Regions from separate parts of the Microtetraspora sp. AC03309 genome, predicted to be linked through region 2. Evidence: riboswitches for the same ligand, from Rfam matches in the RefSeq annotation. Region 2 holds a riboswitch; each other region holds the start of a gene.

Region 1 (5,195 bases), on a different contig from region 2:
CGATCAGGGACGGCTCCGGCGACCTGCAGATCATGCTGTCGCTCGACCGGCTCGGCGAGGAGTCCCTGGCCGCCTGGAAGCGCGACGTCGATCTCGGCGACCACGTCGGGATCGAGGGCGAGGTCGTCACCTCGCGCAGGGGCGAGCTGTCCGTCATGGCGGAACGCTGGCAGATCACCTCCAAGTGCCTCCGCCCGCTGCCCGAGAAGCACGCCGGCCTCACCGACCCGGAGTCGCGGGTGAGGTTCCGCTACGTCGATCTGATCGTCAACGACGAGGCCAGGCGGATGGCGCGGATCCGCAGCGCCACGGTGCGCGCCGTCCGCGACTTCTGGCACGACGAGGGCTACCTCGAAGTCGAGACGCCGATGTTGCAGCCGATCCACGGCGGCGCGGCGGCCCGGCCGTTCCGTACGCACATCAACGCCTACGACATGGACCTCTACCTGCGCATCGCGATCGAGCTCTATCTCAAGCGGCTCGTGGTCGGCGGCCTGGAGAAGGTCTTCGAGATCAACCGGAACTTCCGCAACGAGGGCGCGGACGCCACGCACAACCCCGAGTTCACCATGCTCGAGGCGTACGGGACGTATCTCGACTACAACGACATGGCGGATCTGACCCAGCGGATGTACCAGCAGGCGGTCGTGGCCGCCCTGGGCACGACGGTGGTGGTCCACGGGCACGAGGAGATCGACCTGGGCATGGCCGAGTGGCCGCGGATCACGCTGTACGGCTCGGTGTCTGCCGCCCTCGGCGAGGAGGTCACCACGGAGACCCCTCTCCAACAGGTCCGGAAATACGCGGATCAGCGGCAGATCAACTGGGATTCCGGATGGGGGCAGGGCAAGCTCGTCCAGGAGATCTTCGAGGCGCTGGTGGAGCACACACTGATCCAGCCGACGTTCGTCATGGACTACCCGCTGGAGACGTCGCCGCTCACCCGCCAGCACCGGGACAACCCGCAGCTGACGGAGAAGTGGGACCTCATCGGGTTCGGCACCGAGTTGGGCACGGCCTACTCGGAGCTCGTCGATCCGATCGAGCAGCGCCGCCGCCTCACCGAGCAGTCCGTCCTCGCCGCGGGCGGCGATCCCGAGGCCATGCGGCTGGACGAGGACTTCCTGCGCGCCCTCGAGTACGCCATGCCGCCGACGGGCGGGGTGGGCGTCGGGATCGACCGTATGATCATGGCGTTCACCGGGAGGAGCATCCGCGAGACGATCCTGTTCCCGCTGGTACGGCCGCATGTCTAACCCATGGGCGGGTTGCGAACCTTTGAAAAGCTACTCTCTTCTGGTAAGAAACCCCCTGAAAGTATGAAATGCCCGTAGGGGAGTGGGATGGCGGCACATCAGTCTCAGATGATGGACTCTGGTGCGTACGCGATGAGCGGCCCTTCCCGGCAGCTCCTCGATCGGCTCAGCGACAAGTGGGTGAACTTGACGCTGAACGCGCTGGCCGACGGTCCCCGCCGCTACACCGACCTCGCGAAGAGCGTCTCCGGGGTGAGCCAGAAGATGCTCACCCAGACGCTGCGCACGCTGGAACGCGACGGGCTGGTGTCCCGCAGGGTGACCGCGGCCGTGCCCGTCCGGGTCGACTACGACCTCACCCCGCTCGGATGGACCCTCATGCCGCTGATGTACGCCGTCAAGGAATGGGCGGAGGTTCACATCGGCGAGGTGGAGGCGGCCCACGCCGCGTACGACGCGGCCCTTTGAGTCCCGACTTTCGGTCCGAGAGGCGCATGGCGTTTTCCATGCTTGCCGCGAAATTCGGGATAAAGGCGGGGACCTAAACCGCACGGATGCCCCGCTTTGCCGTACGGACTGTCAATGACCAATCAGGGTCCGAACTTGACGATTTTTGAACAAAGTGTTTACCTTCCCAGGGCGGACCGATAAATCATCCTGGTGGGGGAGGGCTGACGATGCCGCTTTCCGATGTGGTTTCCCGGGGCGAGAGCCCCGTGTCGGAATGCGACCGCGCCGGTCTCAGCGATGACGATCTGAGGTTGCTGGCCGAACTGGCCAAGGGCGGCACCGTCGACAAGGTGGGCCGCCGCCTCGATGTGAGCGGTCGCACCGTACGGCGCCGGCTGCGGGTCATCTGCGACAGGATCGGGGTCGCGACCGCCATCGAGGCGGTCGCGTGGGCGGCCAGGCGCCGCCTGATCTGAGCCCGATCTGAGCCGATCTGGGCTGATCTGAGGCGACGCCCGGCCGAGGAGCGCGGAAAACTAGTCCGCGATCCGTACGGCTCCCGCGAAGGGCCGGTTGGCCAGCGAGGCGATCCGGACGACGTCGCCCGTACGGGGCGCGTGGACCATGTAACCGCCGCCGATGTAGATGCCCACGTGGTGCAGGTCGTTGTAGAAGAAGACCAGGTCGCCGGGGCGCATGTCCTCGCGCGCGATGTGCGTGCCGGACGACCACTGTGAGCCGGTGTAATGGGGCAGGCTGATCCCGACCGTCTGGTAGGCCGCCATGACGAGCCCCGAGCAGTCGAACGAGGTCGGGCCGTCGGCACCCCAGACATAGGGCCTGAGCTGCTGGGTGAGGGCCCAGCGCGCGGCCTCGGCCGCCTTGCCGTCACCGATGATCGGGAAGGCCAGCCGCCGGGCGGCGCTTCCCCTGGTGACGCTCCCCGCGACCTTGCTGTACAGGTTGCTCTCGGACTTCTTGACCAGCTTGCGGATCTTGTCGCGCTGCTCGTCGAGGCCGGAGAGCAGGTCCTTCACTTCCTTCTGGCGGGCCTTCGCGCTGGTCCTGGCCCGCTCGGCCGCCTCCATCGCCTTGGCCACCTGAGCGACCTCCTCGCCCTGCTGCATCTGGAGGGCGTAGGTCGTGGACGCCTGGTCGAGGTACGAATCCGGGTCGTCCGCGCTCAGCAGCGCGAAGGCGGAACCGAAGCCGCCGGTCATGTAGGAGTTCTGCGCGAGGAGGCTCGCCGTCCTGCGCCGGGTCTCCAGCTCGGTCTCGCTCGTGGCGAGGGTCTTCTTCGCGAGATCGGCCGACCGCTGGGCCTCCTTGAGCCTGACCCGGGCACCGTTGTAATCCTCGGTGAGGGTCTCGATCTCGGTGTAGAGGCGCTCGACCTCGGCGGTCAGCTCCTTGAGGCTGGGCTGCGGTTCGGCGGTCGCGGCCATGACGGGGGCGCCGAAGGTCATCGCGATGAGAGCGACACCGAAGAATGCGAACCTGCGGATCGGGCCGCCGGTCGATGACCGGGCGCGGCGCCGTCGCCCACGAGCGTGCCTGCCCGCGGATCGTCCTCCAGAGATGCGCAACAAAGCTCCTCTCCTACGCGTGCCCGGCAGGCGGATCCCCGCACCGCGCGAACGCCCGAGGGCGATGGCGGCGGCTGCCGACACTTTGGCCGCCTACCGGGTTAGCTGACGGGTTCGGGCCGGAGTAGCCCTACCTTTCGGATTCACCCCTTGATGACCTGGGTTTGACCCCGGATCTCCACAGTTGGTTCCCCGGCTCCCTTCGGCACGGGCGCCTCGGGGACTCGGCGGTCCGGTCGTTCGCGCCTTTTCGCGATGACCGGCATCGTCGCTGGACACTAGTGCACACCGGGTTCCTGCTCAACCAGAACTCGTGATTCCGTCTAGCTTTCACAACTGAATGATCACGGTCCGGTCACATGTGATAGTGGACCGGGACGTCCATTACCCTGCGTTTACCTGTTGCCCGGCCGTCTCCGTAGCAGGTCAGCGCAGGCTCGAGAGGTCGCAAAATTGGATATTCCCGGAACGTAAGCCGAGGAGGCGCGGAACGTGCTCGAACGGATACGCACAGTGAGCTGATCTGAGGGTTGCTCGGGTTTCGGCATGACCGTTAATCCGTGTTCTCCTCCGCGCTCGCGTACGGGCCCTCGCGGCGCGCCCGCACGGGCCGGGCGGCGACTAGGCTGGCGATCCATGGAGCAGGTTGCGGGCCGGCCCTCGGAAGCCGAGAGCGGTGAGCGCGCGTCCCGGGTCGTGATCGTGCGCCGGGCGAGGACCCTCGACGTCCGCGCCATCCGCCGCCTCGTCGACGCGTACTCCGGCGTCGGGCCGCGGTTGCTGAAGAAGACCACCGTCACCCTGTACGAGGACGTCCAGGAGTTCTGGGTGGCGGAGGTCGATGGGACGGTCGTCGGCTGCGGGGCGCTGCACGTGCTCTGGGAGGACCTGGCGGAGATCCGCACGGTCGCCGTCGACCCCGCCGCCCGGGGGATGGGCGTCGGCCACTGGATCGTCGGCGCGCTCATCGACGCGGCCCGCGAGCTGGGTGTGCGCCGGGTCTTCTGTCTGACCTTCGAGGTCACGTTCTTCGGAAGGCACGGATTCGTGCCCATTCACGGGACCCCTGTCTCTCCGGAGGTGTACGCCGAGCTGCTCGCCTCCTACGACGAAGGCGTCGCGGAGTTCCTCGATCTCGAGCACGTCAAGCCCAATACGCTCGGCAACACCCGAATGCTGCTGCATCTCCAACCCCGAGTCTGACCATGGTGGTGACCGGCCGGAAAGGTGACTGTTGATACGCCTGTCGCTACTTTGGCCATATCGGCATGCGCATGACGATCGCCGCATGCGAACCCGAAACGAGGTGAAACGGTGAGCTCCGGACAGCCGCCGTACCCCCAGGACGCTCCGGACGGCACCCCACCGCCGCCTTCGGACCGTGAGCAGGGTACGAGCAATCCAGCCCAGCAGTACGACCCTGATGTCACGGTCGTCAGTTACCGCAACCCGTCGCAGTCGACGGGCCCCCAGCAGGCCTATGGATACGGCCAGCAGCACGACCAGCACGTCTACGGCCAGCAGCAGCAGCCCGGCTACGGCCAGCAGCCCCAGCAGCCCCAGCAGGGCTACGGGCAGCAGCAGTACGGCCAGCAGCAGCCCGGGACCGGGGCCTTCGGCCAGCCTCAGGGGTACGGTCAGCAGCAGCCCGGTTATGGCCAGTCGGCCCAGCAGCAGCCTCAGCAGCCGTACGGGCAGCAGGGGTACGGCCAGCAGGCCCAGCAGCCGCAGCAGCCGCAGCAGGGCTATGGGCAGCAGCAGTACGGCCAGCAGGGCTACGGGCAGCAGCCCCAGCAGGGATATGGCCAGCAGCCCGGTACGGGCGCGTTCGGCCAGCCTCAGGGGTACGGCCAGCAGCAGCCCGGTTATGGCCAGCAGACCCAGCCCGGCTACGGCCAGGAGC
Region 2 (5,195 bases):
ACGGTCGCGGGAAGCGGGACCTTCATGAAGGCCACCACGTTGACCAGCGGCACGACGGCCCAGACGAGCGGCAGGATCTGCCAGGCGTCCTGCCCGATCCCGGCCAGCAGGAGCGTGCTGCCCGCCACCACGGCGACCTGGCCCCAGCAGTAGAAGGAGTGCAGCAGGCTCATCTGCGCCGCCTTGCCCTCCGCCGGGCTGGGCAGGGCGTCCACCACGGGGCTGACGAGCACCTCGAGCAGGCCGCCCCCGACCGCGTAGACGACGACCGCCAGGCACAGTCCCAGGTACGGGGAGGGGACGACCGCCGGGGCCACCGCCAGCGACACCAGTCCCACGGCGGACAGGGCGTGGGCGAGCACCAGCGGTACGCGGTAGCCGATCCGGTCGGCGTACCTGACCGCCACGATGTCGGTGACGAGCTGGGTCGCGAAGTTCAGCAGCACCAGGCGGCCGAGCATCTCCAGCGGGACCTGGTAGCCGGTCTGGAAGACGATGAACAGCAGCGGGGCGAGGTTGTTGACGATGGCCTGAGTGAACGAGCCGGTGTAGCAGGCGCGGCGGGTGTGCTCGAAGGTCGTCATCGGGGGGACGTGCCTCTTCCTCGGACTGTGGGCCGGTGATCAGGCCAATCTCCCACATGCCCGGCTGACCGGACGTCCTGCGGTTGATCACAGAGGTCCGAGCGATGCTCCCCTCGGACTCCTGATCCTCGACCGATCTCGCGGAGCCCGTTTCCCGATGGTGTGCTCTACAGTTCGACATCCCGTACGACGTCGAGATCGACGAAGCGCGGCGGGGAGTCGCACAACTCCTCCATCCGGTGCGCGAACTCGCTCGTCGCCGGAAGCGTGTTGTTCCGCATCGCCTCCTCGTAGGAGGGGAACTCGACGATCGACACGTAGTGCTCGGGCCGCTGGTGATCGCGTGCCAGCACCGTGTGCGTGGCCGTGCGCTCGCCCGCCGTGCGGGCGCACCACTCATCCAGGAGACTCTCCACCTCAGGCGCATGGGAGGTCTCGTACTCGATGACCTGGACGAACCCCATCGGAGCACCTCCTTCTGGCTGGTCTCAGCTTGAGTCGACCGCCACTGAATGCCCTGTTCAACCCGAATCCGGGCAAATCTCCGGAGAGATCTCGGTCCCGGGATTCCGGACAGCGGAACGCCCCCGGCGGTCTGCCGGGGGCGTTCTCGAAGTCACACCGATCAGGCGGTGTAGACGGGGTAGCCGAAGCCCGTCACCTGGCTCATCGGCCGGGTACGGATCTCGACCTTGCCGTTGCCGGTGTTGCCCTCGACGGTCTTGATCGTCCCGTTGCCGTTGTCCTTGATGACGAAGCCGACGTGGTCGATGCCGTAGATGTCCTTGCCGCCGTTCCAGTCGAAGAACACGACCGCGCCGGGCTTGGCGGCGGCGCCCCAGCGGTGGTTGTCCTGGAACCACTTGGCGTGCTGGACGGTGTAGGCGTCCCAGCCGAGGACCGGCCGCAGGCCCGCCTGATCGCCGACCCAGGAGACGAACATGTCGCACCAGGGGGCGTTGGCGTAGGCGCCGGTGCTGCCGCCGTCACGGGCGACGGTCTCCTTGGCGCGGGGCGAGTTCATGTACCAGTCGTGGAACTTCGTGCCGCCGCCGGAGGCGTTCTCGCTGACGCCGACCTGGCTCTGCGCGATCTGCAGCAGCTGCGTGGCGCTCACCTTGGGCAGCGCCGCGGCCTCCTTCAGGAGGGGGCTCATGGGAGCGGACGCGCTGGCGTGGACGGTGTCGGCGTGGGCGGCCGCCAGGGTCGCGGGCACGGCGGCGGTGGCCAGGACGCCGGTGATCAGGGCAGCACGCAGGTAAGTCTTGGGGGCTCGCATTACGGGGGTCTACTCCCTTGCTTCCATGCCGCCTACCGGGTTAGCTGACGGGTTCGGGCGTGGAAGTCGCCCTACGGCAGTGATGCCGATTCACCCCAGAAAGGTGGTGGGTCCCCGGCTCCGCGCGAACGCGGACTCGGCGGTCGACGGTCGGTTCCAGTGACGGATGACCGTGTCATCGGTTATGGGGCAGGCACACCTTGCAGAGGTCAGGTATGCGCCGTGTTCCCAAAACAGTAATAGACCGGTTCAAATCGGTCAAGCAAGGACAAACAGGGTCATACCTCTGTAATGGTCGGTCAAGGGCGAGGGTGCGGTACCACCATGGCGCCCGGTGATCGCTCGAACGGCATGGTTTCGCCTGCAGCCAGGGGAATCCTGGCACCGTCGGCGCCCGCGCGAAGCCGACCGGCGTGATACGTCGTCGGCCCCGGAAAGATTTACGTACGGATATCCGCGATCACGCGGATGGCCCCGATTTCGCGGGCACGCGCCGCGACGTCCCCGGCGACGGGACGCTCGCGATCGATGCCGCCTTGACCCTGACGAGAACCAGGCAATCGGCAGGCAACGGCTACCCCTCGACCTGGACGTCCAGCCGGCCGCTCGGCAGGTCACGCATGCGCCGCAGCGGAGTCGCGAGCAGGATCAGGCCGCTCAGCGCGAAGACACCCAGCATCACCCAAAGCGACGCGCGCACGCCGAAGGTTTCGGCCAGGGCGCCGGCCAGGACGGCACCGAGCGGGATCGCGCCGAAGTTGACCACCTGCACGCTGGACGTCACCCGTCCCATCAGGTCGGCGGGCACGTAGCTCTGCACGAATCCCGAAAAGACGATGTTGCCGGCGACGATGCCCCCGATGATCGCGACGCTGGCCACGACGAAGAGCACCAGCCCCACACCCCGATCGGCGTACGGGATGAACAGGCCGAGGGGCGCCAGCCCGGCCTTGCCCAGCAGGACGGCTCGCGCGCCACCGAGCCGTGCCGCCATCGGCCGCGCCACGGCGGCACCGATCACGCCGCCCAGGCTGGTGGCCGCGATCAGCACTCCCGTCTCACCCGCGCTCAGCCCGGTGTCGCCGACCAGGAAGACCACCAGCAGCGACTGGTAGCCGGTCAGGGCCAGGTTGGCCACGCATCCGTAGATCGTGTTGCCGCGCAGCAGCGGATCGCGGACGACCGTACGCAGGCCGTCGCGGATCTCGCTGCGCAGCCGTCGCCGGGTCCGAGGCCGGGCGGCCTCGGTGTGCGGGATGCGGCTCAGGCAGACGGCCGAGACGGCGAAGCTCACGGCGTCGAGGACCAGGCCGCCGATCGCCGACACGAGCTGGGCGAGCAACCCGGCGATGCCGGGACCGGCGAGGTTCGCCACCTGCTCGCTGCCCTGGAGCTTGGCGTTGGCCTCCAGCAGGTCCGACTCGTCGACCAGCGACGGCAGGTAGGCCCGGTACGCCGTCGCGAAGAACACCTTGGCCGTTCCCGCGACGAGCGCGACCATGATCAGCTGGCCGGTCGTCAGACGGCCGAAGGCGGCGGCGATCGGGACGCTCAGAAAGGCCGCCATCGACACCCAGTCGGCGACGAGCATGACCCGCCGGCGGGAGAGCCGATCCACCCACGCACCCGCGGGCAGGCCGACGAGCAGCCACGGCAACCACGCGGCGGCGGCCAGCACGCTCACCGCGAACGCCGGCGCGTGCAGCACGGTCACCGCGACGAGGGGAAGGGCGACACCCGTGACGGAACTGCCCAGGCTGCTGAGGCTCTCGCCGATCCACAACAACCGGAAGCCGCGTCGGCGTAACAGCCCGAACCGGGACGTGGGCGGCGGGACGGTTCTGGCGACGGTCATGGTCGACCGGGCACCGCGCGCGCGAAGGCGAACACGGTGTCACGTTCCCGGCCGTCGTCGGGCACCTCGCGTTCGGCCCACCTGCTCATCACCTGGCGGATCTCATCCGCGAACTGCGCCAACTCGTCATCGGTCACCCGCAGCCACGCCTCCGTCGAGAACGGCCCGCGCGGCCAGCGTTCCTGCTCGGACTGCGGCTGGTCCGCCCAGCGCCGGATGTGACCGGCCTGCCGCTCCAGGTTGAGGGAATCGGCGGCCCGGGCGATCGCCTCGCCCGCGGCGTCGTCGGCGAAATCGGCCGAGGACCAGCACAGCGTCCGTGTCGTCCGGCGCCACCAGCGTTCGCGCCGGTCGCGGGCCAGCTCGGGAGCTTCTTCGATCAGCCCGGCCGCGGCCAGCGCCCGCAGGTGGTGGCTGACGTTGCCGACGGCCTCTCCTGTCTCCTGGGCGAGCGTGCTGGCCGTGGCCGGGCCGTCCAGCTTGAGCAGGTCGAGCAGGCGGCGCCGTACCGGATGCGCCATGGCGGCGAGTACGCGGGAATCAGTGATCGAGCGATCGTCGGACATGGTGATCATCGTAAATCCAAAAGATCTATTGCACAATAGTCCTTGTGCAAATCTTGTTGTGCGTGCGAGGACTTCCATCGCCCAGATCGGTGTATGAAGCCGTGAACAGTCGCCGGGCCGTGCGGGCGTTCAGTGATAAGCCGGTTCCCAAGCAGGTACTACAACGTGTGCTGGCCGCGGCAACACGGGCCCCTCGAGTGGGAACTTGCAGCCGTGGCAGGTGTACGTCGTGGCGGGCGAGCCTTTGGTTGAGTTGAAGAGGCGCGCGACGGCCAGGGCGTTGGCGGGAGATCCGGGGGATGAGCGAGAGTATCCGATGTACCCGGACGGGCTGGCCTCGCCGTATCTAGACCGTTTCTCCGCCGATGGGCCAACTCGGTGGTGTTCTCTCGAACGTGACCCCAGGGCCAAAGTAGCTATGCGTAGAGATCGTCTCTGCTTCTCATGCTCGGCCGGTCAGCTCTCTGGCTCGCTGCCGGGCCCAGTGCTCGGTCGCCAGCACCGCTTCCATGGCCATCGCGTCGGCGGCGAGCTGATCGTGCTCGTTCATCACGCGCTCCACGATGTCGACGATCCCGAGGAACGGCAGGCCGCCGACGGCAGCGATGGTTCGGTCGATCGCGGAGGCGTAGGCGCGCTGGGTGTCGGGGTCGGTGACCCGTTGCGTGCCGAGGAACTCATCGGCCGCGTCCGCGAATTGCTGTCCTGGTCTCAGGGGACCAGAACGACCTTGCCGAGGTTGCGGCGGGACTCGATGATCTCGTGGGCGCGCGCGGCTTCGGCGAGCGGGATTTCAGCGAATACGCGGGGCCGCAGCGTGCGGTTGCGGTGGAGTTCCCAGAGCTCGTCAAGCCAGCGCGTGTACACCTCGGGCTTGCCCCGGGCGATGGCCGCCATCTGGAAGCCGATGA
Region 3 (5,195 bases), on a different contig from region 2:
TGCGCCCCCACTCTTCATCACCACGCCAGGTGCCGTATAGCGCGCCACTCATATCACCATGATTCAACATCGACGCCCGCTCTGTGTGGCATAATTTGTTGGAATCTGTTGATTGGAGCGGTGATGCTTGCCCAGCTACGGCAGCAGGCGATTCTTGAGCGGGTCCGCAGGACCGGCGGCGTACGCGTCGCCGAGCTGGTGCGGGATCTCGGCGTCTCCGACATGACCATACGCCGAGATCTGGAGGCCCTCGCGGACCGCGGGCTGGTCGAGAAGGTCCACGGGGGCGCGACGATCGTCGGCGCGGGATCGACGGAGGAACCCGGGTTCACCGCCAAGTCGGCCCGTCAGCAGGCCGAGAAGGAGGCCATCGCCCGCCACGCCGCGCGTCTCGTCCGGCCGGGCAGCTCGGTGGCCCTGTCGGCCGGAACCACCACGTGGACCTTCGCGCACCATCTGGCCGACGTGCCCGAACTGACCGTCATCACCAACTCGCTCAAGGTCGCGGACGTGTTCCACCGCGCCGGGCGGCCCGACCAGACCGTGGTGCTGGTCGGCGGCGTACGCACCCCTTCCGACGCGCTGGTCGGGCCGGTCGCGGTCGCGGCCATCCGCTCGATGAACGTCGACATGCTGATCCTCGGCGTCCACGGGATGAGCGTGAAGGCCGGGTTCACCACGCCCAACCTGCTGGAGGCCGAGACCGACCGCGAGCTGGTCGGGGCCGCCCAGAGCCTCGTCGTCCTGGCCGACCACACCAAGTGGGGCACGATCGGCATCAGCACGATCGCCCGCCTGGAGCAGGCCGACGTCGTGGTCAGCGACACCGGCCTGTCCGGCGAGGCCCGCGCGGCGCTGTCGGAGCACGTGGGCGAGCTGGTGCTGGCGGATCCCGGCGCCGACGAGCCGGAGGCACCGGCCCCGTGAAGCGCACGATCACCCACCTCGCCGACGGCCGGGAGCTGTTCTACTACGACCGGCGGGACGACGCGGACCGCGGCGCGGTCGATCCGCGCGAACTACCCCCGCGCCCACGCGCCTCGCAGATGCGCTACGACCCGCTGATGGACGAATGGATCGCCATCGCGGGGCACCGCCAGACCCGGACCCACCTGCCCTCCACCGACGAGTGCCCGCTGTGTCCGGCCCATCCCGGTTCGGAGATCCCCTCCGACTACGACGTCGCGGTCTTCGAGAACCGCTTCCCCTCGTTCAGCTTCTCAGGGGACGGTTCCACAGGGGGCGACCCCTTGGGAGGCGGCTTCGCCGATCCCGGCGGGTTGAGCGCGGCGCGGCCCGGTGTCGGGCGGTGCGAGGTGGTCTGCTTCACGTCCGACCACGACGCGTCCTTCGGCTCGCTGGGCGCGGCGCAGGTCGAACTCGTCGTGGAGGCGTGGGCCGACCGCACCGCCGAGCTGTCCGCCCTTCCGGGCGTCGAGCAGGTCTTCTGCTTCGAGAACAGGGGCGCGGAGATCGGCATCACCCTCCCCCATCCTCACGGGCAGATCTACGCCTATCCGTACGTCACCCCGCGTACCCGCCACATGCTCGGCGTCGCCTCGCGGCACAGGGGCGGGAACCTCTTCGCCGACGTGCTGGCCGCCGAGCGGACGGGTCCCCGCGTCGTGGCGTCCAACGAGCACTGGACGGCGTTCGTCCCGGCCGCCGCCCGCTATCCGTTCGAGATCCACGTCTACCCGCACCGGCGGGTGCCGGACCTGCCCGCGCTGGACCCGGACCAGCGCGCCGCGTTCGGGCCGCTCTACACCGGGGTGCTGCGCCGACTCGACGCGCTGTTCGGCGTGGCCATGCCGTACGTCGCGGCCTGGCATCAGGCTCCGGTTACCTATCGGCGCGATCTTGCCTACCTCCACCTCCAGCTGTTCAGCATCCGGAGGGCGCCGGACAAGCTCAAGTACCTGGCCGGATCGGAGTCCGCGATGGGGGCGTTCGTCAACGACGTAGCCCCTGAGGACGCCGCCCGGATGTTGCGTGAATATCCGATAACGAGTTGATCACTAGTAGATTGCAACTTTAAGTAGCAATGACCCGGGCTTTACCACTACTATCCATCGCACCGGCTGCCACAGCCGGTGCGCCTAATCCCGGGCGCCTCGCCCGGGAGCCGGGGACCCACGACGTTGTGGCGATCCATCCCCCGATTCCGGGAGCAATCGCCGTGTACCTGGGGTGAAGGCACGCCAGTGCCAGGGCTCCTCCAGCCCGAACCCGTCAGCTAACCCGGCCGGCAGATGGAGAGGAGTGGGCTCTGCCCCGCGCGTTTCCGGCGGCCGCCGCGGCTCTGGCCGCGGCTGCCCTCGTCTTCGGTACGGCCTCAGGGGCCCACGCCGCTCCCAAGCCGAGCGAGAGCCAGCTCAGGAAGCAACTCGCCGAGCTGCGCACGAAGGTCGACAAGCTGATCGCCGACTACAACGCCAAGCGGGTCGAGCTCGCCAAGGCGCAGGAGTCGGAGAAAGCGGCCAAGGAACGGCTGGCCAAGGCGGAGTCCGACTTCGAGGCGGCCAGGCAGCAGATGATCAGCATCGCCGGCGTGCGTTACCAGACGCATGACCTGGGCCTGCTGGGCACCGACCTGCGGAACTCCGCCGTCCTGACCCAGATCCAGGACGAGCAGGCCGTACTGGTCTCGCAGGTCGCCGCGCTCACGAAGGAGCGCAAGGCCGCGGCCGACGCGGCGGCGGCCCTGATCGAGCAGATCAAGACGCGGTCGCAGGAGGTCGCCGGGCAGCGCAAGGCCGCCGAGAAGCTGATCGACGACATCAAGAACAAGCTCGACCAGCTCATCCCGATCGCGCCCGGGAAGCTCGCCGGTGGCGGCTGGGCCCCGGAACTCCCCTCCGGCGGCGACAACATCACGCCCCGGACCCGCCTGATGAAGGCGGAGGTCGGTAAGTACTTCGATCTGCGCTACACCGTCGGCTGCTACCGCGTCGACACCTCGGGCGAGCACCCGCTCGGCCGGGCCTGTGACTTCATGATGAGCTCGGGCGGCTCCATGCCGAGCCCGGGCATGAAGGCCCTCGGCGACAGCCTCGCCGTCTGGGCCATCAAGAACGGTTCCAAGCTGGGCGTGAAGTACGTGATCTGGCAGCAGCGGATCTACAACCTCGGCAGCCCCGGGTGGCGCACCATGTCCGATCGCGGCGGCATCACCGCGAACCACTACGACCACGTCCACATCTCGATGTACTGAAAAAGACGCATATTGCATCCGATGCGCTATTTGCATCGGACGTACAGACGTTCTGGCAGGTCGTGTGGGTCTTCGGTGGGAGGGCGGCGACCTGGTTCGATCGCACGTCCGTGTCCGATCGCCGCCTTGCCCGAGCGCGGGGCGGCGGTCACCTTCAGGAGGGCCGACGGGTTCACCCATTCAGAACTTGACGAATCCGTACAGCGCGAGATGGTTCGACTTCGTGCTGCCTACTGTGTGGCCGATGCTCGACGGTTGCACGGTGCCCTTGATGAACAAGTAGTCGATCTTTCTGGAGCCGGAGGTCGCCTTCGTTCCGTAACCGGTCATGCCGAAGCCGCCGAGCGTTGTCGGGGCGATACCCGTGCGATTGGCGTCGATCCCGATCACGCGGATCGTCGATGCCTTCATCAGGCTCGTGGCGTCCGCGCCGATATGGATGCCGGATTTCGCGATGCCCGCGGAGCCCGCACCCGCGCAGGCGTTCGCCCCGTTCTGTTCCGGGAGGTGCATGGTCGCGGCGAACACCGGTGTTCCCGTCGCCTTGATGGTGAACTTCGCGGCGATGGCGCTCGTGCGCTTCCACTTGTGTTCGTTGGCGCTGCTCGCGTCGTTGCTCGGCGGCTTGTACAGCGTGCACCCGGCCCCGTCGCGGTAGGACGTTCCGGGCTTCAGCCAGCCCGCGCTCCAGTATTTCGAGATGTTGCCCGCCGCGAGGCTCAACGTTCTGGTGTTGTAGAGGATCCCGTTGGTCTGCTTCTTCTTCAGGTCTCCGAGCGATTGCTGGCTGCACTTGTGCGTGCCGCCCCACACCTCGGGGTCGTCCCAGGCCACGATCGCCTTGTAGGTGCCCGCCGGATAGCCGAACTTGGCCGAGAGCTGATCGGCGTACGCCGTGGCCTGTCCGGTGCCACGCACCTGTTGCACGATCAGGAGGTCGGGTGCCTGCACGTCTGAGGTGCCGGTTTTGCCGTTGTCGTCGACCAGCATCGACGTGAGGTGGTCCGGACCCGAGACCCGGGTGCACGAGCCGTCGGCGTTGTTCCTGACCAGGTTCTCGATGTTGTTGTTGTAGACCCGTAAGACGCGATCTGCCGTGGTCGTGGGCGCTTTGTGCGCCTGCGCGGCCGAGGGATCGGCTGTGGTGAGCGCGGCGGCCGCCACCAGCGCTATCGCGCCAATAGATCGATGATCGAATGACATTGCCGCAGACTACCGATTCGCCCGGGTTCATGATGGTTAATGAGGCGAGCGTGCTCGCCGGCTCCGAGGCGCAGGCACACGGCGATGAGACGGCGGGGATGCTCGCGGAGGTTGAAGGCGGTCAGGTTGTTGAGCGGTTGACGCGCCGGTCGAGTGTGCCGACCCGTTCGGTGGCGGAGTGCAGGCATACAGGCCCGTACGACCGAAAATCGTTTGCCTCGCTTGGTTGGCTCAGGGAACGTGGTGTCCATGACGCTCTGACGGACAGCACCGCGCCACTCCGAGATGCCACGGCGCCGACGCGCCCCGCAACGCTGTCAGCCCATGCCCTTTAAGGGAAGAGAGCCTTTTTGTCTCAGCAACACTCCCGGCAGGAGTCCCCGCTGCCGTCCACCACGGCCATGGGTCCGGCCACCGTCACCGTGTTCGCCTCCCCCGCGAGCTGGATCGAGTCCGACGCCCTCGCGCAGTGCCACCAGGTGGCCGCCCTCGACGGCATGATGCACGTCGCCGCCATGCCAGACCTGCACCCTGGCAAGGGCGCCCCCATCGGCGCCGCCATGGCATCGACCGTGCTGTACCCGTTCCTGGTGGGCTCCGACATCGGTTGCGGCATCGCCGTGTTCCCCATGAAGCTCAAGCGCGCCGTACCCGAGAAGCTCGCCGCCCGCTTTCCCGACCTCGATCGCGCGCTGGATCCCGAGCAAGATGCCGACGACCCGGCCTGGGCCGTTGTGAAGGGCGACATCCCCGCTGGTCACGTCGAGGGCTTCGGGAC
Region 4 (5,195 bases), on a different contig from region 2:
TACGCCGCGACGAGCGCCTGGCGCTGGCCAGGGAACTGCACGATGTCGTCGCCCACCACATCACCGGCATCGTGGTCCAGGCCCAGGCCGCCCAGCTTGTCGCCCGCAGGCACCCCGAGAAGGTGGACGGGTCCTTCGCGGGCATCGAGGCCGCCGGCTCCGACGCGCTGGCCGCGATGCGCCGGGTCGTGGGCCTGCTGCGCGACACCGACGACGCGGCCCCCGCCACGTCCGGCCCCGAGGGGCTCAGCGAGCTGGTCGAACGCTTCGACGGTCACGGTCACGGTCAGGGCCGGGTGGTCCACCTGCGGCTTCCCGACGACGACGACCGGTCGGGGTGGCCGCCCGAAGTGACCAGCACCGTCTACCGGGTCGTCCAGGAGTCGCTGACCAACGTCTCCCGCCACGCCCCGCAGGCTCGCTCGGTCACGGTCATCGTCGACCGAGATCGGGACGTCGTCACCGTCGAGGTCGTCGACGACGCGCCGCCTGGGCCGGCCCGCTACCACCACCGCGGGGGGTACGGCCTGGTCGGGATGCGCGAGCGCCTGGAGGCCCTCGGCGGCACGCTGGTCGCCGGGCCGCGTTCCGGGGCCGGCTGGTCCGTGCGCGCCACACTGCCCGTCGCCGCGCGGGAGCGCGGATGACCATCAGAGTCCTGGTGGCCGACGATCAGGCGATGATCCGTAGTGGCCTGCGGCTCATCCTGGAGGACCAGCCCGACATCAGCGTGGTCGCCGAGGCCGCGGACGGCGCCGAGGCGGTCGACCTGGCCCGGCGGCTGCGCCCGGACGTGTGCCTCGTGGACATCCGGATGCCCCGCCTCGACGGCATCGAGGTCACCCGCGCACTGGCAGGCCCGGGGGTGCCGGACCCGCTCCGGGTGGTCGTGGTCACCACCTTCGATCTCGACGAGTACGTTCACGGCGCGCTGCGCGGGGGAGCGGTCGGCTTCGTCCTGAAGGACGCCGGTCCCGCGCTGCTCGTCGAGGCCGTCAGGGCCGCGAACGCCGGGGACGCCCTGATCTCGCCGTCGGTCACCCTGCGCCTGCTGCGCCACCTCACGGCCGCCGGAGTCCCGGCCGCACGCGGGCCCGCGCGGCCGCTGTCCGAACGGGAGACCGAGGTCGTCCGGGCCATCGCCAGGGGCCGTACCAACCAGGAGATCGCCGCCGAGCTGTTCATCTCGCTGAGCACCGTGAAGAGCCACCTGTCCGGCATCCAGGCGAAGCTCGGGGTGCGCAACCGGGTGGAGATCGCCGCCTGGGCCTGGGAGAACCGCATGATGGGCGGCGGGTAGCGCGGGCGAGGAGCCCACGAGGTTCCCTGCCTGACCGGCGGTTGACCTGGCCGGGTAAAGAATCCTTTGTCCTGTTTGTCACTTTATGTCGGTATGTGTACCTTGAGTCCACTATCGGAGTACGTACCGACGACTGAGTCGTCACCTGTGTTGCCGTTTCGTTGCCCGGACCGTGCGTCGCCGGCGGGAAATCTTTCCCGTCTTGACGGCGCGTGGGCCGCCTCATCCGCTCCCAGCGGAGCCGGGGACCCATCTCCCGGGGTGAATCGACACGCCAGCCCGCGCTGCGTGCCGTAGGGCACTTCCCCGCCCGAACCCGTCAGCTGACCCGGTAGGCGGCATGGAAGCAAGGAGTCGATCCCTTCATGCCCACGCATCGACCTGCCCCTTCTTCGAAGAACCCCGGCCGGCGCCGTCTGGCCGTGGGGTAGAACACGCCGCCCTCCGCGGGGGGACCGGGTGCGACGGCGCGTGACCCTGACACCCGCTCACCACGCGGACCCCACTCCCCACGGCAGTCCCCAAGCAATGCCTCATAGGAGAAACCAGCATGTCCCTCACCCGTACGTTCCGAGTTCTGACCGCGACCGGTCTCCTGGTCACCGTGTCCGCCACCGCCGCCCTGGTCCTGTCCAGCCCGGCGCACTCCACCCCGGACGGCCCCGCCCCCGCCGCCCAGGCGGCCGAGGGGAAGGCCCCGCCGCTCATCTACGGCGAGGACGTCTCCGGCCACGAGCCCACGCATGACTGGAGCTCCAGCCCGGCCCACTTCGGCATCGTCAAGGCCACCGAGGGCCTGACCTGGCGCGACGACTCCTTCGCCCGGCACTGGCGCGAGCTGGGCAAGAAGGGCATCGTCCGCGGCGCCTACCACTTCGCCCGCACCTACAACGACCCCATCGCCGAAGCCGACCACTTCCTGTCGGTGGTGAACGCGCAGCCCAGCAAGCCCGGCGACCTGCTGGTGCTCGACCTGGAGACCTCCGACGGCCGGTCCGTCTCCCACGTCAACAAGTGGGCCAAGACCTGGCTGGCCTACGTGAAGAAGAAGACCGGCGCGACGCCGCTGATCTACACCGGCTGGAACTTCGCGGAGACCTACGGCCGCGGGCTGTCCGAGTACCCCCTGTGGGTGGCGCACTACAGCAAGGCCAAGGGTGCGGTCACCCCGCCCGCCGACTGGAAGAGCTGGGCCATCCACCAGTACACCGAGACGCCGATCGACCAGAACGTCTCCGCGTTGACCGCCGACCAGCTGCGCGCCCTGGGCCGCCCCGCCGCCAAGGCGTAGCCGACCCGGCTTCCGCCCGCCGTCCTCCGTACGGGACTGAACGGCCGTCCCGAATGCGGAATCGGCGAGCGGAAGCACCGGGCGCCTCGACCAGAGCGTCCTGTCGTCATAGTGGGCGGATGGCGGCGTTCGACGGTCCAGGCGACCGGATCAAGCGCATCTGGACGGTTCGCAACCCCGAGAAGCTCTGGCCTTGGACGGTGGGGCCACGGCACCAGCCAGTGCCCCTCCCGTCGATCTTCTCGTCACGGCTCGGCCAGTGGGATGATCCTGCGGTACTTGCCGCCGGCCGACCGCTCGGGTGGCTCTTCGGCGCGCTCGAGCGTGATGTGGTCGACCTTGTGCTCGGTCAGCAAGTGAGCGATCTCGTCACGCACCGTCTGCCACACGCGGTCGGGGTCGGTGCCGTCCGCGGGCTTCAGGCGCACCCGCAGCGTGGTGGGCGTCGTCTGGACGAGCTGGAACTGCTCGATGCCGGGAAGACGGCCCAGCAAGGTGCCGAAGGCCATGGGGGAGATGCCGATGTGCTCGCCGCGGCCGGTGGGGAAGGAAAGCATCTCGGCCGCGCGGCCCTGCACCTGAACAGCGGGTAGTGGGCTGCCGCACGGACAGGGGTCGGGACGCAGCAGGACGTTGTCGCCCAGGTCGTAGCGCAGGATCGGCTGGGCCCGGTTGGCGAGGTTGCTCAGCAGGACCGTGTGTGACGGCTGACCAGGGGGGACAGGCCGGTAGTCGGCGTCGACCGGCTCCAGCACGGCCCAGTCGCTGTTGACGTGAAGCCAGTTGTGCGCGCAGCCGTACGAGAGGAAGCCGCACTCTGTGGCGGCGTAGGCGGAGCGGATCCCGGCGTGGAACGCGTCGGCGATCCGGGTACGGTTCTCTGCCGTCAGCGCTTCACCACCGGCGATGATCACCCCTGGGCGGATGCGCAGGCGGCCGGCTTCCTGCTCCCCGGCCAACAGCCCGAGCATGCCCGCGAAGCCGGTGAGGGAGCTGGGGTTGTATCGGTTGAGCTCGGCGGCCAGTTCCGGCAGCGGCTGGTGTATCGAGAATTCTCGCAGCATCCAGCTGAGCCGTGGGTGGTCCCGGCGGAACCGCGCCGCCCCGGCGACGGTGGCGAAGTGGCCGCCGGGTGCGGAGACGATCGCGGTACGGCCGGCGCCGCGCAGGAGACGGATGACCTGGCCGATGCCCAGCCCACCGCGGGCGCGCTGCCCGACGGCGGTGTGCACGGCCACACTCCGCTCGTCCAGCAGAAAGATGCCGCGCAGCCCGCTGGTGCCGGAGGTGGTGACCAGGAGATACCGCCCCTGAAACCGCTCACCCACGAGTGTGGGGTCGTCCACGAACGCCCGGGCCTTCTCGAGCGTCACATTCCGGTCGGTGACCCAGTCGTCGAAGCGGGCCATCAGCGTCTTCTTGTCGGTGACCGGGAGTAGCGCCGGGTCGTCGACCTCTTCCGGTAGCTCCCGGTACAACTCGCGGAAGTACGGCGAGTGGGCGCGGGCGTAGGCCACGATCTCGGTCAAACGGGCGCGTTGCCGCTGCGCGATCGCCGCGGGACCCTGCCGCACAGTGCGTCGTGCGTCACGGGCGAGCTGTCGCGCGTTCTCCGTCATGATGGGCTGTTCCTTCCCTCGATGAGCGGACGCCGGTTGTGTCGGATCATCCCATTCGGCGTGGATCGTCGGCGTGCTAGCCGGGGAAACGGATGAAGGCGGTCGGGACGTGGTCGACCAGCCACACGCCGTTCGCGCTGACGCGGAACTCGTGTCCCGCCGCCCGCATCGCGGCGGCGTCCACCGTCAGCGCGACCGGCCTGCCCCGGCGTGCTCCGACCCTCGTCGCCGTCTCCCGGTCGGGGGACAGGTGGACGTGATGACGGCTCATCGGCCGCAGGCCCTCGGCCCGGATCGCGGCCACATTCCGCGCGACCGTGCCGTGATAGAGGAGTGCGGGCGGCGTGGTCACCGGCAGATCGAGGTCGACGGAGACGGAGTGGCCCTGACTGGCCCGGATCCGTTCCCCCTGGATCACGTACCGTCGCTTGTCGTTGTCCGCGACGACCCGCTCCAGCTCCGCTCGCGAGATCGGGAACCCGTGCGCGGCCGAGGCGGCCAGCAGCGCCTCGACGTCCACCCAGCCGTTCGCGTCCAGCTCGATGCCGATCCGCTCCGGCTGGTGCCGCAGGTGCTTCGCCAGATACTTCGAGACCCACACCAGGCGCCGTTCGTCCATCGTGTCCTCGCCAGATCGTGGCCGGAGCAATGTTCCGGTGCCGGGGGTGACCATCGGGCGGGCCGGAGACGCCCGGAGTGCCCTTCTCGATCCTCGCACCGTACGCGCGCGCGGACGGATGGCGCACACCGTTTTCCCTTCGGGCCGATCACGCCCGTTTTCCTTCGGGCCGGTCACGCCCGCGAAGCGCGACACGCTGCTCCGGAAGCGGTGCCGGGAACCGCTCGCCGCGGACCTCTCAGAGCGATGACGCCGTGATCGGCTCGCCCGCCTCTGTCGGAGGCGAGGGCACATGCTCTCTGCGGCGCGGCAGGGCGGCCAGCCCGGCGAGCCAGCCGAGAGCGACCCCCCACACCAGCCCCGTGA

Evidence for each region. Region 2 has a riboswitch for cyclic di-AMP ahead of IMZ11_RS11105 (CHAP domain-containing protein). Riboswitches for the same ligand answer to the same signal wherever they lie in the genome.
Region 1: linked by a shared signal. The riboswitch ahead of IMZ11_RS45975 (C40 family peptidase) and the one ahead of IMZ11_RS11105 (CHAP domain-containing protein) in region 2 are both predicted to bind cyclic di-AMP.
Region 3: linked by a shared signal. The riboswitch ahead of IMZ11_RS19625 (hypothetical protein) and the one ahead of IMZ11_RS11105 (CHAP domain-containing protein) in region 2 are both predicted to bind cyclic di-AMP.
Region 4: linked by a shared signal. The riboswitch ahead of IMZ11_RS08185 (glycoside hydrolase family 25 protein) and the one ahead of IMZ11_RS11105 (CHAP domain-containing protein) in region 2 are both predicted to bind cyclic di-AMP.

What each region holds. Positions count from the first base shown of each region.
Region 1 covers NZ_JADDIL010000040.1:30,006-35,200, reverse strand. Annotated here, with positions in the region: gene lysX (bifunctional lysylphosphatidylglycerol synthetase/lysine--tRNA ligase LysX) at 1-1,256, shown strand, start outside; gene IMZ11_RS23430 (helix-turn-helix domain-containing protein) at 1,389-1,724, shown strand; gene IMZ11_RS23425 (LuxR C-terminal-related transcriptional regulator) at 1,934-2,182, shown strand; gene IMZ11_RS45975 (C40 family peptidase) at 2,243-3,172, opposite strand; cyclic di-AMP (ydaO/yuaA leader) riboswitch at 3,367-3,532, opposite strand; gene IMZ11_RS23415 (amino-acid N-acetyltransferase) at 3,929-4,495, shown strand; gene IMZ11_RS46285 (RDD family protein) at 4,607-5,195, shown strand, end outside.
Region 2 covers NZ_JADDIL010000015.1:66,164-71,358, forward strand. Annotated here, with positions in the region: gene IMZ11_RS11095 (sugar MFS transporter) at 1-584, opposite strand, end outside; gene IMZ11_RS11100 (hypothetical protein) at 752-1,048, opposite strand; gene IMZ11_RS11105 (CHAP domain-containing protein) at 1,210-1,863, opposite strand; cyclic di-AMP (ydaO/yuaA leader) riboswitch at 1,878-2,015, opposite strand; gene IMZ11_RS11110 (MFS transporter) at 2,438-3,718, opposite strand; gene IMZ11_RS11115 (helix-turn-helix domain-containing protein) at 3,715-4,284, opposite strand; gene IMZ11_RS46670 (nitroreductase family protein) at 4,386-4,541, shown strand; gene IMZ11_RS11120 (zinc-binding dehydrogenase) at 4,996-5,195, opposite strand, start outside.
Region 3 covers NZ_JADDIL010000031.1:14,299-19,493, forward strand. Annotated here, with positions in the region: gene IMZ11_RS19615 (DeoR/GlpR family DNA-binding transcription regulator) at 124-927, shown strand; gene galT (galactose-1-phosphate uridylyltransferase) at 924-2,015, shown strand; cyclic di-AMP (ydaO/yuaA leader) riboswitch at 2,087-2,265, shown strand; gene IMZ11_RS19625 (hypothetical protein) at 2,552-3,214, shown strand; gene IMZ11_RS19630 (hypothetical protein) at 3,395-4,378, opposite strand; gene IMZ11_RS19635 (RNA ligase RtcB family protein) at 4,768-5,195, shown strand, end outside.
Region 4 covers NZ_JADDIL010000011.1:4,914-10,108, reverse strand. Annotated here, with positions in the region: gene IMZ11_RS08195 (histidine kinase) at 1-647, shown strand, start outside; gene IMZ11_RS08190 (response regulator transcription factor) at 644-1,300, shown strand; cyclic di-AMP (ydaO/yuaA leader) riboswitch at 1,509-1,653, shown strand; gene IMZ11_RS08185 (glycoside hydrolase family 25 protein) at 1,851-2,591, shown strand; gene IMZ11_RS08180 (hypothetical protein) at 2,837-4,210, opposite strand; gene IMZ11_RS08175 (RNA 2'-phosphotransferase) at 4,287-4,829, opposite strand; gene IMZ11_RS08170 (hypothetical protein) at 5,068-5,195, opposite strand, start outside.